Regions from separate parts of the Kineococcus gynurae genome, predicted to be linked through region 2. Evidence: predicted binding sites of a transcription regulator. Region 2 holds the regulator's gene; the other holds the start of a gene.
What was found. The regulator LexA, encoded in region 2, represses DNA repair genes until DNA is damaged. The targets are predictions, from matches to a motif close to TCGAACANNTGTTCGA.
Positions count from the first base shown of each region.

Region 1 (6,517 bases), on a different contig from region 2:
CCCTGGTCACCGGCCCCCACCGCGACAAGGTCACCGGCTACGTCGACGCCGGCGTCTCCGAGGGGGCCGAGCTGGTCATCGACGGCCGCGAGGTCGTCCCCGACGCCCAGGACGAGCAGGCCGTCGCCGAGGGCTTCTGGCTGGGCCCGACCCTGTTCGACAAGGTCAGCACCGACATGTCGATCTACACCGACGAGATCTTCGGCCCGGTCCTGTCCGTGGTCCGCGTCGCCGGCTACGACGAGGGCATGGAGCTCATCAACTCCAACCGCTACGGCAACGGCGTCGCCATCTTCACCAACGACGGTGGCGCGGCCCGCAAATTCCGCAACGAGGTCCAGGTCGGCATGATCGGGATCAACGTCCCGGTCCCTGTCCCGGTCGCCTACTACTCCTTCGGCGGCTGGAAGGCCTCGCTGTTCGGCGACACCCACGCCCACGGCGCCGAGGGCGTGCACTTCTTCACCCGCGGCAAGGTCGTCACCGAACGCTGGCTCGACCCCTCCCACGGCGGCCTGAACCTCGGCTTCCCCCAGAACGCCTGAAATCCCTCCCGGTCCTCCGGGATCCGTCGACGGCCGTCCTTCCCCGCAGAGTGCGGGGGAGGGCGGCCGTTCGCGTGGGGGGACCGATCATTTCTTCCGCAACGGCTGCAACGCCAGGGGCCGCCCGGACGACGAGGCAGGTGTGAGCGACCCCCGAGCCTGCAGCGCCCCACGCTGGAGGCGGCCTACCGCCGGCACCATGCACCCTTGCTGCGCCTGGCGATGCTGATGACCGGCTCGCGGCACGACGCCGAGGACATCGTGCACGCGGTCTTCGCCAGTGCCTCCCCGCGGTGGGACGACATCGAGGACCCTGCCGCCTACCTGCGTCGCGCGGTCGTCAACACGGTCAACGACCATCACCGCCGCCGCTACCGCGCTCGCCGGTTCACGGCGTTCTTCGACGCCGAACCCGTGGTGCTTCCACCCGAGACGGACGACACGTGGGTGGAGCTGCGGCAGCTTCCCCCGACGCAGCGTGCCGTCGTGGTGCTGCGCTTCTACGAGGACCTCCCGTTGACCCAGATCGCGGACCTGCTGGGTCGCCCGGCCGCAACCGTCCGCTCCGACCTGCACCGCGCCCTGAAGACGCTGCAGCGAACGCTGCCAGGGCCGACGCACACGACCCCCGGAAAGGACCGGCCGTGAACAGCATCGACACCGAACTGGCCCGACTCGAAGCCGACCTGGGGCCCCGCCTCCACCGCGACCTGACGCGCATCGCCGCCCAGGTCCCCGACCTCGACCATCGCGGTGGCGGCAGTCCCCGAGCATCGCGTCCACGCCGGGTCGTCGTCCTGGTCGCCACCGGGGTGGCCGCGCTCGGTCTGGCCGCCGCCGGGTACGGGCTCCGGGTGCCCGACCCCGAAGCCGTCCTGATCAGCGGGACGACGGACGGGCGCGACTGGTGGGTGCAGCCCAAACTCCTGCCCGACGCCTGCGGTGGCCCGCCGCTGTTGGGTCTGAGCACCTTCTCCGACGGTTCGGGGTGGACGGGCCGGCGACTGGGCCACGCCGGCGTGGCCTACGCCGAACCGATCGACACCGACGACGGACTCTGTGCCGGCGACACCAGGCCTGGCTGGACGACCCCTCGCGCATCACCTCGCAGTTGTCATTCTTGAACAGCGGCGGGGAACCCGGGTCAGCGACCGTGTGGTCGGTGATGGTGGCCCGCGACGTCGCCGCCGTCCAGGTCTGCGTGGATGGCGAACCCGCACCGGCGCTCACGGTGGAGACGAAGGCGTTGGTGCCCGGGGAGAACGTTCCGCGGGTCGCGGCCTTCACCCTCCCGGCGGACGTCGAGACCGTGGACCTCGCCGCCGTCACCACGGGAGGGATGGTCGTGCCCGACACCGCGGGGACGATCCGGGTGCCGTTGCCGACCGACCTGGAGAATCAGAACTGATCGGACCACGACGAGATGGCAGCATGGCTGTCAGGAGTGGCAGGGCCGGGTCGTCCGCAGCGGAGCAGGCCCCGTTCGGCGAGGGGTTTCACGTGGGGCGGACCATGATCGGCTCGGTGCCGTCCGGCGACGGCTCCGGGCGTCGGAAGCAGCGGCTGACCCGGGCCGAGCGCCGACGACGAGTGTCGGCGGCCATCCTCGTCGACAACTTCGCGACCGGGGACGACCTCGAGGACTTCCTGTTCCGTCACGGCGCCGACGAGATGTACGCGGCCGGCCTGCCGGAGCTGGCCCGGTGGACGGCGTTCCGCGACCAGCATTACCGACCGCAGGACCTGGACCAACTCGCCCACGACTTCCTGCTGGCCCAGACCATCACCGACGACCCGTACCACCGTGCTGCTCTGGCCGAGGCGGCGGACGTCGTGCGGCGGTGCCGCGAGAACGGGTGGGAACTGGACGCCACCGTGGACTGAGAGTCCGATGCCTCGGCAGTGTTCGACGACGATCCCTGACCCGATTCTGGCGGTAACTCGTTGTGCAGCAACGACTTCGGACAAACTCTGCGTTGATCACGGGCAGCTGTTCGAGTAGAATTCGCACATGAGTGCGGGGGTCGTGGAACCGGATTTCGAGCTGGTGGACGTAGGGGAGCAGCTGTCACCCCGCGACGCGCTCACCGAGTTGTTGTAGGCCTCCGAACGCGTCCGTTCCGCCGGTCACGCCCTGGCCATCGACGCCGTGATCGCGCTGCTGGACTGGGTCCGCCGCGAGCACCCCGACGTGGTCCGCGCCCGCGACCTCGGCTGCACCCGCGACGGGGAGAAACTCACCCCCGAACTCCTCGACCACCTGGTGGCCGAGGTGGCCGCGATGATTCTGGCCGAGGCGCGGCACCTGTCCCACCTGCAAGCCGTGGGGCAGGTCGGCGACGCGGAGGACGCCCTCAAGGACCCGGTCCTGCACGACGCCTACCGGGCGGGGGACATCACCGCCACCCACCGCGCGGTGATCCGCCGCGCCCACGACCGCCTCGCCGCCCGAGAAGCCACCCTCGTCCCCATCGAGGGTTCGGAGGGTGTTCGGGTGGGCGCGTTCGGGGAACCCGTCCTCGACGGCGACACCTTGATCGCCGCCCAGGCCGAACTCACCCGCAGCGCGCTCGGATTCATCGCGCAGGTCCACCCGACCCCGCAGCAGTTGACCCGGCACTGCACGAAGGTCATCCGCCGCCTCACCCCCGACCACGTCCCGGTCGCGGTCCGGGTCGCCGACGCGAACCGTCACGTCTCGGTGGACCTGTGCGACGCAGGTGAGGACTCCGGTCTCTCGGCCCACCTCACCGCGCTGGTCGGCAAGGACGTCGCGGTGCGGTTCGACCGGTGGTTGACCGCCGCCGCCGACGCGGCGGCCGACCACGCCACGGCCACCGGAACCCGTGACCACCGGACGCATCAGCAACGCCGGGCCGACGTGTTCACCGACGTCCTGACCACCGTGATGCGCGACGGCGTCCCGGCCTTGTCGGACCCCACCGAGCTCGCGGAGGCGGGAGAGGGGAACCCGGTGAAGCACGTCCGCGCCCACCGCCCCGCCTCCAGCACCACCGTCCACGTGACGATCGCCGCACGGACGTTGCTGGGTCTGGACGAGGAACCCGGCGAGGTCGCCGGGATCGGCCCGGTCCCCGCCGCCCTGGCCCGCGCCCTGGCCGCGGACTGGGACTGGCGAAGGGTCCTCACCGACCCGGTGTCGGGCGAGGTCCTGGACGTGTCTCCCCGGGTCTACCGCCCCGGCACCGCGCTGCGACGGTTCGTACAGAGCCGTGACAAGACGTGCACGACGCCGGGCTGCCTGGTGCCCGCGATCGACTGCGACCTGGACCACCGGGTCCCGTTCGAGGAAGGCGGGCGGACCGTGCGGTCGAACCTGCACGCCTCCTGCCGGAGGCACCACCGGCAGAAGACGCTGTACGTCTTCGAGACCCGCGCCGCCCACCGACGCCGGGTCCGCGACACCGTGACGTCGAGCTGGGGTGGCGGCGACGCGCCCCCGTTCTGAGTACCCGCCGGGTCAGCCGGCGGCGACGACCTGAGCAGCGGGCCAGAAACTGCGCCCCGCCGGGCTGGAGCGGGGGAACAGTCCCGGTTCGGCGGCCGACCATCCGCAGGACTCCCGTTCGCGCAGGCGGACGGGGAGGATGTTGCGGCGCTGGTAGTGGCGGTCCGGCTGCTCGATCCGGTCCACGACCCGTTGGGCGGCCATGCGGCCCAGGGCCACCGGGTCCTGGTCGATGACGGTGATCCCCGGGGACAGCATGTTCGCCATGGGGAAGTCGCCGAATCCCACGATCGCCCAGTGCCCCCCGGCCACGGCGGGGACCAGGTGCATGGTGCAGCGGGCGTTCGAGGAGAAGATGGCGGTCGGGGAAGCGGGATGGGCCGAGAGGCGGGACACCGCCTCCTCCGCCCCGGTCGCGTCCGTCGCGCCGAGGAACACCAGATCCTCGTCGACGACCAGTCCCGCGTCGCGGAGGGCGTCCTGGTACCCCTCGAACCGGTTGCGGACCGTGGTGATGTCGAAGCTGTCCCCAAAGAACGCGATGCTGCGGTGCCCGTGCTCGGCCAGGTGCCGGGTCGCCAGGTACGCACCGGCGTGGTCGTTCTCGGTGAAGGAGTCGGCGTCGAGGTCGACCGGGCACCGGTCGACGAAGACCAGCGGGATCCGCTCGGCCCACTGCCGGAGGTATCCCTGGTCGGTCGAGGTGGGCACGATGACCAGGCCCCCGGGCTGCCGGCTGATCAGGGCCTCGAGGGCCGCGGCCTCGGCGGCCGCGTCCCAGCCGATGTCGGCGATGAACACCGTCATCCCGTTCTCGCTGGCCACCTGGTCGACGGCCTTGGCCACGGCCGAGAAGAACGGGTCGGCGAGGTCGGGGACGGCGACGCCGATCGAGGTGACCCGGCCACGGCGGAACGTCGTCGCGACGGTGTTGGGGACGTAGTGCAGCTCCCGCAGCACCGTCTCGACCCGCGTCCGGGTCTCGGGGAGGACGTGGGGGTCGTTGTTGAAGACCCGGGACACGGTCTTCACGCTGACCTGGGCCAGCTGCGCGACCTCGCGCATGGTCGCCACCCTGGCCTCCTCGGTCCGTCCGTCCGGTCGCGGTCCCTCATGGAAGCACAGACGGGGGGCCCTTGTCACCGGTGTCATGGCCGAGCCGGGGTCGTGATCGCCGGCCGACCCCGTGTCGTTGACACCGGTGTCATCCCGACCGTACGGTCCCCACCTGCCCCCTCGCCCGGCTCCGCCGGGCCCGTCGAAAGCGACGTCCGACCCGTGAACCGTGAACCCGGTGTGCCGATGACCGTCACCCCCGAGGACCTCGTACGCCGGGCCCGCGACCTGCAGGCCTCCGGGGGGCGACGACTGATCGGCATCACCGGCGCCCCCGGCGCCGGCAAGTCCACGGTCTGCGCGGCCCTGGCCGACGCCCTGGGTGACGACGTCGTGATCGTCGGGATGGACGGGTTCCATCTCGCCAACGTCGAGCTGGACCGGTTGGGCCGCCGTGGCCGCAAGGGTGCACCGGACACCTTCGACGTCGCGGGCTACGTCGCCCTGCTGCGGCGGATCCGGGCGCAGCAATCGGGAACCGTCTACGCCCCGGTGTTCGACCGTGGGCTCGACGAGGCGGTCGCGGGGGCCCAGGCCGTCCCCGCCGACGTCGCGCTGGTGGTCACCGAGGGGAACTACCTCCTGCTGGACGACCACGGTTGGGGCGAGGTCCGGGAGCAGCTCGACGAGGTGTGGTTCCTCGACGTGGACGCCGGCGAGCGGGAACGCCGGCTCACCGCCCGCCGGGCGAGTTTCGGCGACCACGGCGAGACGGCCCTGGCCTGGATCCGCGACGTCGACCTGCCCAACGGCCTCCGGGTCGAGCAGACGCGGGAACGGGCCGACCTGGTGCTCGCCCTCCGACCACGACTCGACCTGACCGTCCCCGGGACCGACCCGACGCACCCGGCGCTGCCGGCCTACGACCGCTCGGCGGTGCGGACGGGCATCGTCCACCTCGGGGTCGGCGCGTTCCACCGGGCCCACCAGGCGATGTTCTTCGACCGGGTGCTCGCGGCCGGGCACCCGGAGTGGGGTATCTGCGGGGTCGGGCTGCTGCCCGGCGACGCCCGCACCCGCGACGTCCTCCGCGCCCAGGACCACCTGTTCACGTCGCTCACCCTGGACGACGCGGGACGCTCCGAGGCCCGGGTGATCGGGTCGTTGCACCGCTACCTCTTCGCCCCGGACGACCCCGAGGCCGTGCTCGCCGAACTCGCGGCACCCGGCACCCGCATCGTGTCGTTGACCATCACCGAGGGCGGGTACAACGTCGACGACGCGACGGGGGAGTTCCGTCCGGTCGACGCCGAGGTCCTCGCCGACCTGGAGGCGGCCGGTCGCGGCGGATCGTGGACCCCGCGCAGCGCGCTCGGTTTCCTGACCCTCGCCCTGCAGCGACGACGGGCGGGGGGCACGGTTCCGTTCACGGTCGTGTCGTGCGACA
Region 1 is NZ_JBHLUI010000012.1:410,086-416,602, forward strand. It holds gene ACFFKU_RS17855 (CoA-acylating methylmalonate-semialdehyde dehydrogenase) at 1-545, shown strand, start outside; gene ACFFKU_RS17860 (RNA polymerase sigma factor) at 720-1,193, shown strand; gene ACFFKU_RS17865 (hypothetical protein) at 1,190-1,669, shown strand; gene ACFFKU_RS17870 (hypothetical protein) at 1,708-1,953, shown strand; gene ACFFKU_RS17875 (hypothetical protein) at 1,977-2,429, shown strand; gene ACFFKU_RS17880 (HNH endonuclease signature motif containing protein) at 2,695-4,014, shown strand; gene ACFFKU_RS17885 (LacI family DNA-binding transcriptional regulator) at 4,027-5,079, opposite strand; gene ACFFKU_RS17890 (nucleoside/nucleotide kinase family protein) at 5,317-6,517, shown strand, end outside.
Region 1: ACFFKU_RS17880 (HNH endonuclease signature motif containing protein) is a predicted target of LexA. The motif match lies at 2,528-2,543, and genes of this name have one in related genera.

Region 2 (6,517 bases):
GTGCAGCCGCGAACCGTCGAGGGAGTTCAGCGCGACGATCGCCGCGGCGACCTCGCGCCAGTCCGCGCCCGGGGCGACCGACAGGGCGATCTCGGACAGCGTCTGACCGGGCTGGACGACGACCTCGCCCCCGGCACCCGCGGTGACCGCGACCGGGGCGGGAGCGGTCCGCTCGACCGCGGCGGTGGCCCCGACGCTGCCCACCATCGTCCCGGCCAGAGCGCTCGTGCCGGCCAGCACGGCGGCCGCCAGCACGGCACCGGCCCCGAGCCCGAGCCCGGTCCGACCCCGGCGCGTGAGGCGCAACGGGTGCGTCGTCGTCGGGGGGGCCACGGCGGCGGTCCGGGGACGCAGGGTGGTGACGGTGGCGACGTCCCGCACAGCCGCGGTGCGCCCCGGACGGCGGGGGGCGGGGACCCGGGCGGGGAGGGCCGCGCGGGCGGCGACGCTGGCCCCGAGGGCGAACCCGGGGAAGGCGGCGGCCCGGGGCAGCCGGACGGCGGGGAACTCCGGGACCCGGAAGGGCGAGGTCGCGAGGACGGCGGTCCCGAACCGGGTCGGGCGGGGGACGGCCGGCCGCGACACGACGGGGACGGCGGGCAGGACGGGACGGAACGCGGTGGTGCGGATTGCGGTGGTGCTCACGGTGGCGACCTCCAACTCTCGGACCAGCCGGGTCGAACGAGTGTTCGTACCGACTCGAACGTTTGTACGCCGACCGACGGGCGGGGCGCAACCCCGACCCGTCGGGTCGGGATGCGTCGCACGGTGCCATCCGCCTCCGACACGAACCGGGCGCGGACGGCTGCCCAGCCTCCCTCCGGCCCCTGACCAGCGTCGACGCTCGGGGCGGGCGGCCCGGCGACGGCGGCCCGCAGGCAGCGGGGCCCACGACGGTCGACCGGGAGCGGCCCCCGATCGCCGAGCCGTCACGAACGGCCGGGTCGCCAGGGGCGGACGTCGCCCCGGCCCCCGTGACGGACGAGCAGATTTCCTTGATCACACGAGGGGGCGCGAGGGGCACGGGAGGGGCGCGAGGGCGGGCGGCGCGACGCTGGAGTCGCGCAGGAGGTACGAGCGGGGCGGGAGCTGCGGCGCCCGGGTGCGGGGCGGGGTGCGGGGCGGGGGGCGGGGGTCAGGAGGCGTAGCGCTGGGCGGCGCGGGCCCGGGCCTTGGCCGCCTCGACCTCCCGGTCCTTCGGCGGCGCGGCCGTCTCCAGGTGGTCCAGGAGCTCGGCGGTCGCGGTGGCGACCGCGGCCACGGCGGCGTCGAACGCGGCCTGGTTGCGCTGCGAGGGGCGGGTGGAACCGCTGACCTTGCGGACGTACTGGAGCGCGGCGGCCTGCACCTCCTCGGGCGTGGCCGGGGGCTCGAAGTTGTGCAGCTGGCGGATGTTCCGGCACATGCGGACCACGCTAGGCCGACGACCCGTCCGAGGACAGGGGGCGTCCGGCGCACCGGGTCGACGACCGCCGCACCCGCCCCGCACGACACGCCGCAGTCGAACAGGTGTTTGATCTGCCCACCGGCGGTGGTTACGGTCGACGGACCGGCCACGGACGGCCGGGCGCGACGGGATGAGGTGCACGGTGGACGAGCAGGACGGCACGGGCACGACGGTCGAACGTCCCCGGCGGGGTCCGGGCCGACCCCCGGGTTCGGGGACGGTCCACCAGCTGCCGGACGGGACGCCGGACGCCTTCGGTCTCACCACGCGGCAGCGGCGGGTCCTGGACTGCATCAGCGAGGCCGTCGAGCGTCGCGGCTACCCGCCGAGCCTGCGCGAGATCGGCGAGTCGGTCGGGCTCACCAGTCCCAGCAGCGTCGCCCACCAGGTCAAGCAGCTCGAGCGGCTCGGCCTGCTGCGCAAGGACCCGCGGCGCCCGCGCACCCTCGAGGTCGTGACGCCGCCGTCGTCCCTGCCGAGCAGCGCCCTCGGTGTGGTCACGGCCGACGACGCGACCGAGGCCGACGCCCGGCCCCGACCCACCTACGTCCCGCTGGTGGGTCGCATCGCGGCCGGCGGCCCGATCCTGGCCGAGCAGCTCGTCGAGGACGTCTTCCCCCTGCCCGCGCAGCTGGTCGGCTCCGGGGAGCACTTCATGCTGCGGGTCTCCGGGGACTCGATGATCGAGGCCGCCATCTGCGACGGGGACTGGGTCGTCGTGCGCCAGCAGCCCACGGCCGAGAACGGTGACGTGGTCGCGGCCATGATCGACGGCGAGGCCACCGTCAAGGTCCTCTCGCGTCGGGACGGGCACGTGAAGCTCCTGCCGCGCAACGCCCTCTACTCCCCCATCGACGGCGACGAGGCGACGGTCCTCGGCCGGGTCACCGCGGTCCTGCGCAGTCTCTGACCCCGACCTCCTCTGCCCGGCCCGAGCGGCCGCGGCCGGGGCGGGTCAGCGGGTCCGGCCCGCCGCGGGTGCCAGCGTCCGCACGAGCTCGACCGCCGCCTCGACGGCGAGGCGCGGGGAGGACAGCACGGGGACCGAGAGCGGTCGCAGCAACGGGGTCGCCTCGACCATGCTGGCCTGGGCCAGCACCACCACGTCGACCGTGCAGACGTCGTCGGCCCCCCGCAGCTCGGTGAGGGCCCGCTGCGCGATCCCCTGCACGTAGCCCTCGGCGTCGCCCACCTCGTGCAGGATCCACAGGTCGCTGGCGTCGACCTCGACGACCTCGACCCGGCGGTCGGCCTCACCGGCCGCCTCGTGCAGCAGCTCCCGCACGGAACGGGCCGCGGTCGGGAGGGTGGCGACCACGGCGAGGCGTCGCCCGGCCCGCACGGCCGCCTCGGCCATCGGCCGGTCGACCCGCAGCACCTCGACCCCGATCTCGTCACCGACCACCTTCGCCAGCCCGCTCAGCGTCGAACCGGTGCAGACCACCAGGTCGGCCCCCTCGGCCTGCAGCCGGCGCAGCCGGTCGGCCATCGCCGGTCTGACCGACTCGATCCCCGAGCGTCGGGCGGCGTTGAGCAGCCCGCGGTCCACGAGGTGCCGGAACTGCACCTCCGGGTCCCGCTGCGCGAGCAGGGCGGCGAAGATCCTTGCCTGCTCGTGCTCGGAATGGAGCAAACCGACCACGGTCATGCCTCGACTATCCGACGCTCCGCGCCCCCCGGCACCCGGGACGCGTCGTCGGACCGGTCCAGCCGGGGAACCTTCACCCGATCGTCGCGACCTCGGCGAGGCGCCGCAGGGCCGAGCGGGTGACCTCCGGGTCCGAGGTCGGCCAGAACCCGGGCAGGCTCTCCCGCAGGAACCCTCCGTAGCGAGCCGTCGCCAACCGGGAGTCGAGCACCGCCACCACCCCCCGGTCCTCGGCGGCCCGGATCAACCGGCCCGCCCCCTGGGCCAGCCGGACCGCGGCGTGCGCGGCCGAGACGCTGAGGAAGCCGTTGCCGCCGGCCGCGTCGACGGCCTGGGCCCGGGCCGCCATGAGCGGGTCGTCGGGGCGGGGGAAGGGGATGCGGTCGATGACGACCAGGGAGCAGGACGCCCCGGGCACGTCGACCCCCTGCCACAGCGACAGGGTCCCGAACAGCGAGGTGGCGGGCTCGTCGGTGAAGCGCCTGACCAGCTTGGGCAGCCGATCCTCGCCCTGGCAGAGGATCGGGGTCGACACCCGCGCGCGCAGGGCCGCCGCGGCCTCGTCGGCCCCGCGCCGGGAGGAGAACAGCCCCAGCGTCCGCCCGCCGGCGGCCTCGACCAGCTCGGCGAGCTCGTCGAGCATCGCCTCCGACGCGCCGGCCCGCCCCGGCGGCGGCAGGCGGCGCGCGACGTAGAGGATCCCCTGCCGCCGGTAGTCGAAGGGCGAGCCCACGTCGGTCCCGGTCCAGGCGGTCCCCGACCCGGCGGCCCCCCGCCCGGTCAGGCCGAACGCGCCCGCCACGGGGTCGAACGAGCCGCCGAGGGTGAGGGTCGCCGAGGTCGCGACCACCGTGCGCTCGCTGAACACCTGTTCGCGCAGCAGCCCGGCCACCGACAGCGGGGCGATGTGCAGCGACGGGGGCCGGGCCTGCGCACCGAAGCCGGCCCCGACCCACGCCACGTCGTACCCGGCGCCCTCGGGCTGCTCGGCGGCCACCGCGAGACGCTCGGCGACGGCGAGGACGTCCTGCAGGGCGGCCCGCGCCAGGTGGCGCGCCCCGCGGGCGTCCGCGTCCTCCTCGCGGGCCCCCTCCTGGGAATCCTTCAGCTCGACCAGCGCCGAGCGGGTGGCGTCACGGACGGCCACCACCGCGGCCGCGAGCGCCTCCGGCCACCGGGTGAGCCGCCCGGGCGGGGCGTCCTCCAGGGCGGCCTCGAGAGCGATCTGGGCGTCGTCCAACGACTCCGCGACGATCCCGGCCGACCGCCGCAGCCGCCGGGAGGCCGTGGCGAGCACCGACCCGGTGAGTTCGGCGGTCGCGACGGCGGTGACCCGGTCGGCCAGTTCGTGGGCCTCGTCGACGACCAGCACGTCGTGCTCGGGCAGCAGGGTGCCGTTGTTCTCCAGGGCGTCGATCGCGGTCATCGCGTGGTTGGTGACGACGACGTCCACCGTGCGGGCGCGGGCCCGGACCCGTTCGGAGAAGCACTCGGCCGCGACCGGGCAGCGCTGGGCGCCCAGGCACTCGCGGGCCGACACCGAGACCTGCCGCCAGGCCCGGTCGGAGACGCCCGGGTCGAGCTCGTCGCGGTCCCCGGTCGTGGTCTGCTCGGCCCACTCCCGCAACCGGACCACCTCGCGGCCGAGGCGGCCCCCGGCGTCGTCGGCGGCGGGCGCAGCGGCGGCGACGTCGAACAGGGCCGACTCGTCCTCGGGGAAACCTCCGGCCAGCTTGTTGCGGCACAGGTAGTTGGCCCGCCCCTTGAGCAGCTCCCACGTGGGCTCGCGGTGCAGCACCGGTGCGAGGGCCTTGGCCAGACGGGGCAGGTCGCGGTCGACGACCTGGGCCTGCAGGGCCAGCGTCGCGGTGGACACGACGACGGTGGCGTCGGTGCGGACGGCGTGGGCGACGGCCGGGACCAGGTACCCCATGGACTTGCCCGTCCCGGTCCCGGCCTGCACGAGCAGGTGGCGGCGGGTCCGGATGGCGTCGGTGACCTCGGCGACCATGCGCCGCTGCCCCTCCCGCCGGGCCCCGCCGAGGGTGGAGACCACGGTCTCGAGCAGGGTGGTCGTCTCCTCGCGGGACGGTTCCCGCGCTGCCGAGGACCCTCCCGGTCCCTCGCCGGGGTCGCCGCTCGGATCGGGCGCGGTCTCGGTGCTCACGTCCCCATCCTCTCGTGCGCCCGGGCCCTGCCGGGGCCACGAGGGCGGACCTGTGCACATGCCGGACCGGACGTCGCTGGGCAGGATGACGGGATGACCACCTGGCTCATCACCGGCTGCTCCACCGGCCTCGGCCGCGCGCTCGCCGAGGCCGTCCTCGACGGCGGCGACGAGGTCGTCGTCACGGCCCGTGACACCTCGACGATCGCCGACCTCGCCGACGCCCACCCCGGCACCGCCCACGTCAGCGCCCTCGACGTCACCGACCCCGCGGCCGTGCGCCGGGTCGTCGCCGAGGCCGAGGAGCGGTTCGGCGGGGTCGACGTCCTGGTCAACAACGCGGGGTACGGCTACCGGGCCGCGGTCGAGGAGGGTGACGACGGCGACGTCCGGCGCCTCTTCGACACCCACGTCTTCGGCACGGTGGACATGATCAAGGCGGTGCTGCCGGGGATGCGGGCGCGCCGCCGCGGCCGGATCGTCAACCTGTCCTCGATCGGCGCGCACGTCTCCCCGGCCGGGTCGGGCTACTACGCAGCCGCCAAGGCCGCCGTCGAGGGGTTGAGCCACAGCCTGCGGGCCGAGGTCGCCCCGCTGGGCATCGGGGTGACCGTGGTGGCCCCCGGTGGCTTCCGCACGGACTTCGCTGGACGCTCGCTGACCGGTTCGGCCGAGGCGATCGAGGACTACGCGCAGACCGCGGGCCCCCGCCGGGTCGAGAACGACCGCGTGCACGGGACCCAGCCGGGCGACCCGGCGCGGGCCGCGCAGGCCATCCGGACGGTCGTGGCCGCCCCGGAGCCACCGGCGCTGATCTTCCTGGGGACCGACGCGCTCGGGGCGATCGAGCAGGTGTGGGACGCGCGCCGTGCCGAGGTCGGACGCTGGCGCGAGCTGAGCGCGAGCACCGACCTGAGCGCGGGCACCGACCCGACCTAGGGCGAGCGACGGGGGCCGCCGGGAACGATCCCGGCGGCCCCCGTCGTGGCGCGATCCCCGCTCAGACCCGGTAGGCGCGCAGCTCCGCGGCCAACCGGGGCTGGACCCGGGCGTGCAGGCGGGTGCCGTCGGCCTCGTGCTCCTCGGCGAGCACCTGCCCGGTGGTGTGGACCCGGTGGACGAGCTCGCCCCGGTCGTAGGGCACCAGGACCTCGAGCTCGACGTCGGGCACCGGCAGGGTGTCGGCGACGCGCTGCAGCAGCTCCTCGATGCCCTGCCCCGTCCGCGCGGAGACCGCGACCGCGTTCTTCTCCTT
Region 2 is NZ_JBHLUI010000008.1:751,998-758,514, reverse strand. It holds gene ACFFKU_RS09910 (LysM peptidoglycan-binding domain-containing protein) at 1-645, opposite strand, end outside; gene ACFFKU_RS09905 (DUF2277 domain-containing protein) at 1,136-1,405, opposite strand; gene lexA (transcriptional repressor LexA) at 1,578-2,357, shown strand; gene ACFFKU_RS09895 (aspartate/glutamate racemase family protein) at 2,403-3,095, opposite strand; gene ACFFKU_RS09890 (ATP-dependent DNA helicase) at 3,169-5,322, opposite strand; gene ACFFKU_RS09885 (oxidoreductase) at 5,356-6,201, shown strand; gene hflX (GTPase HflX) at 6,263-6,517, opposite strand, start outside.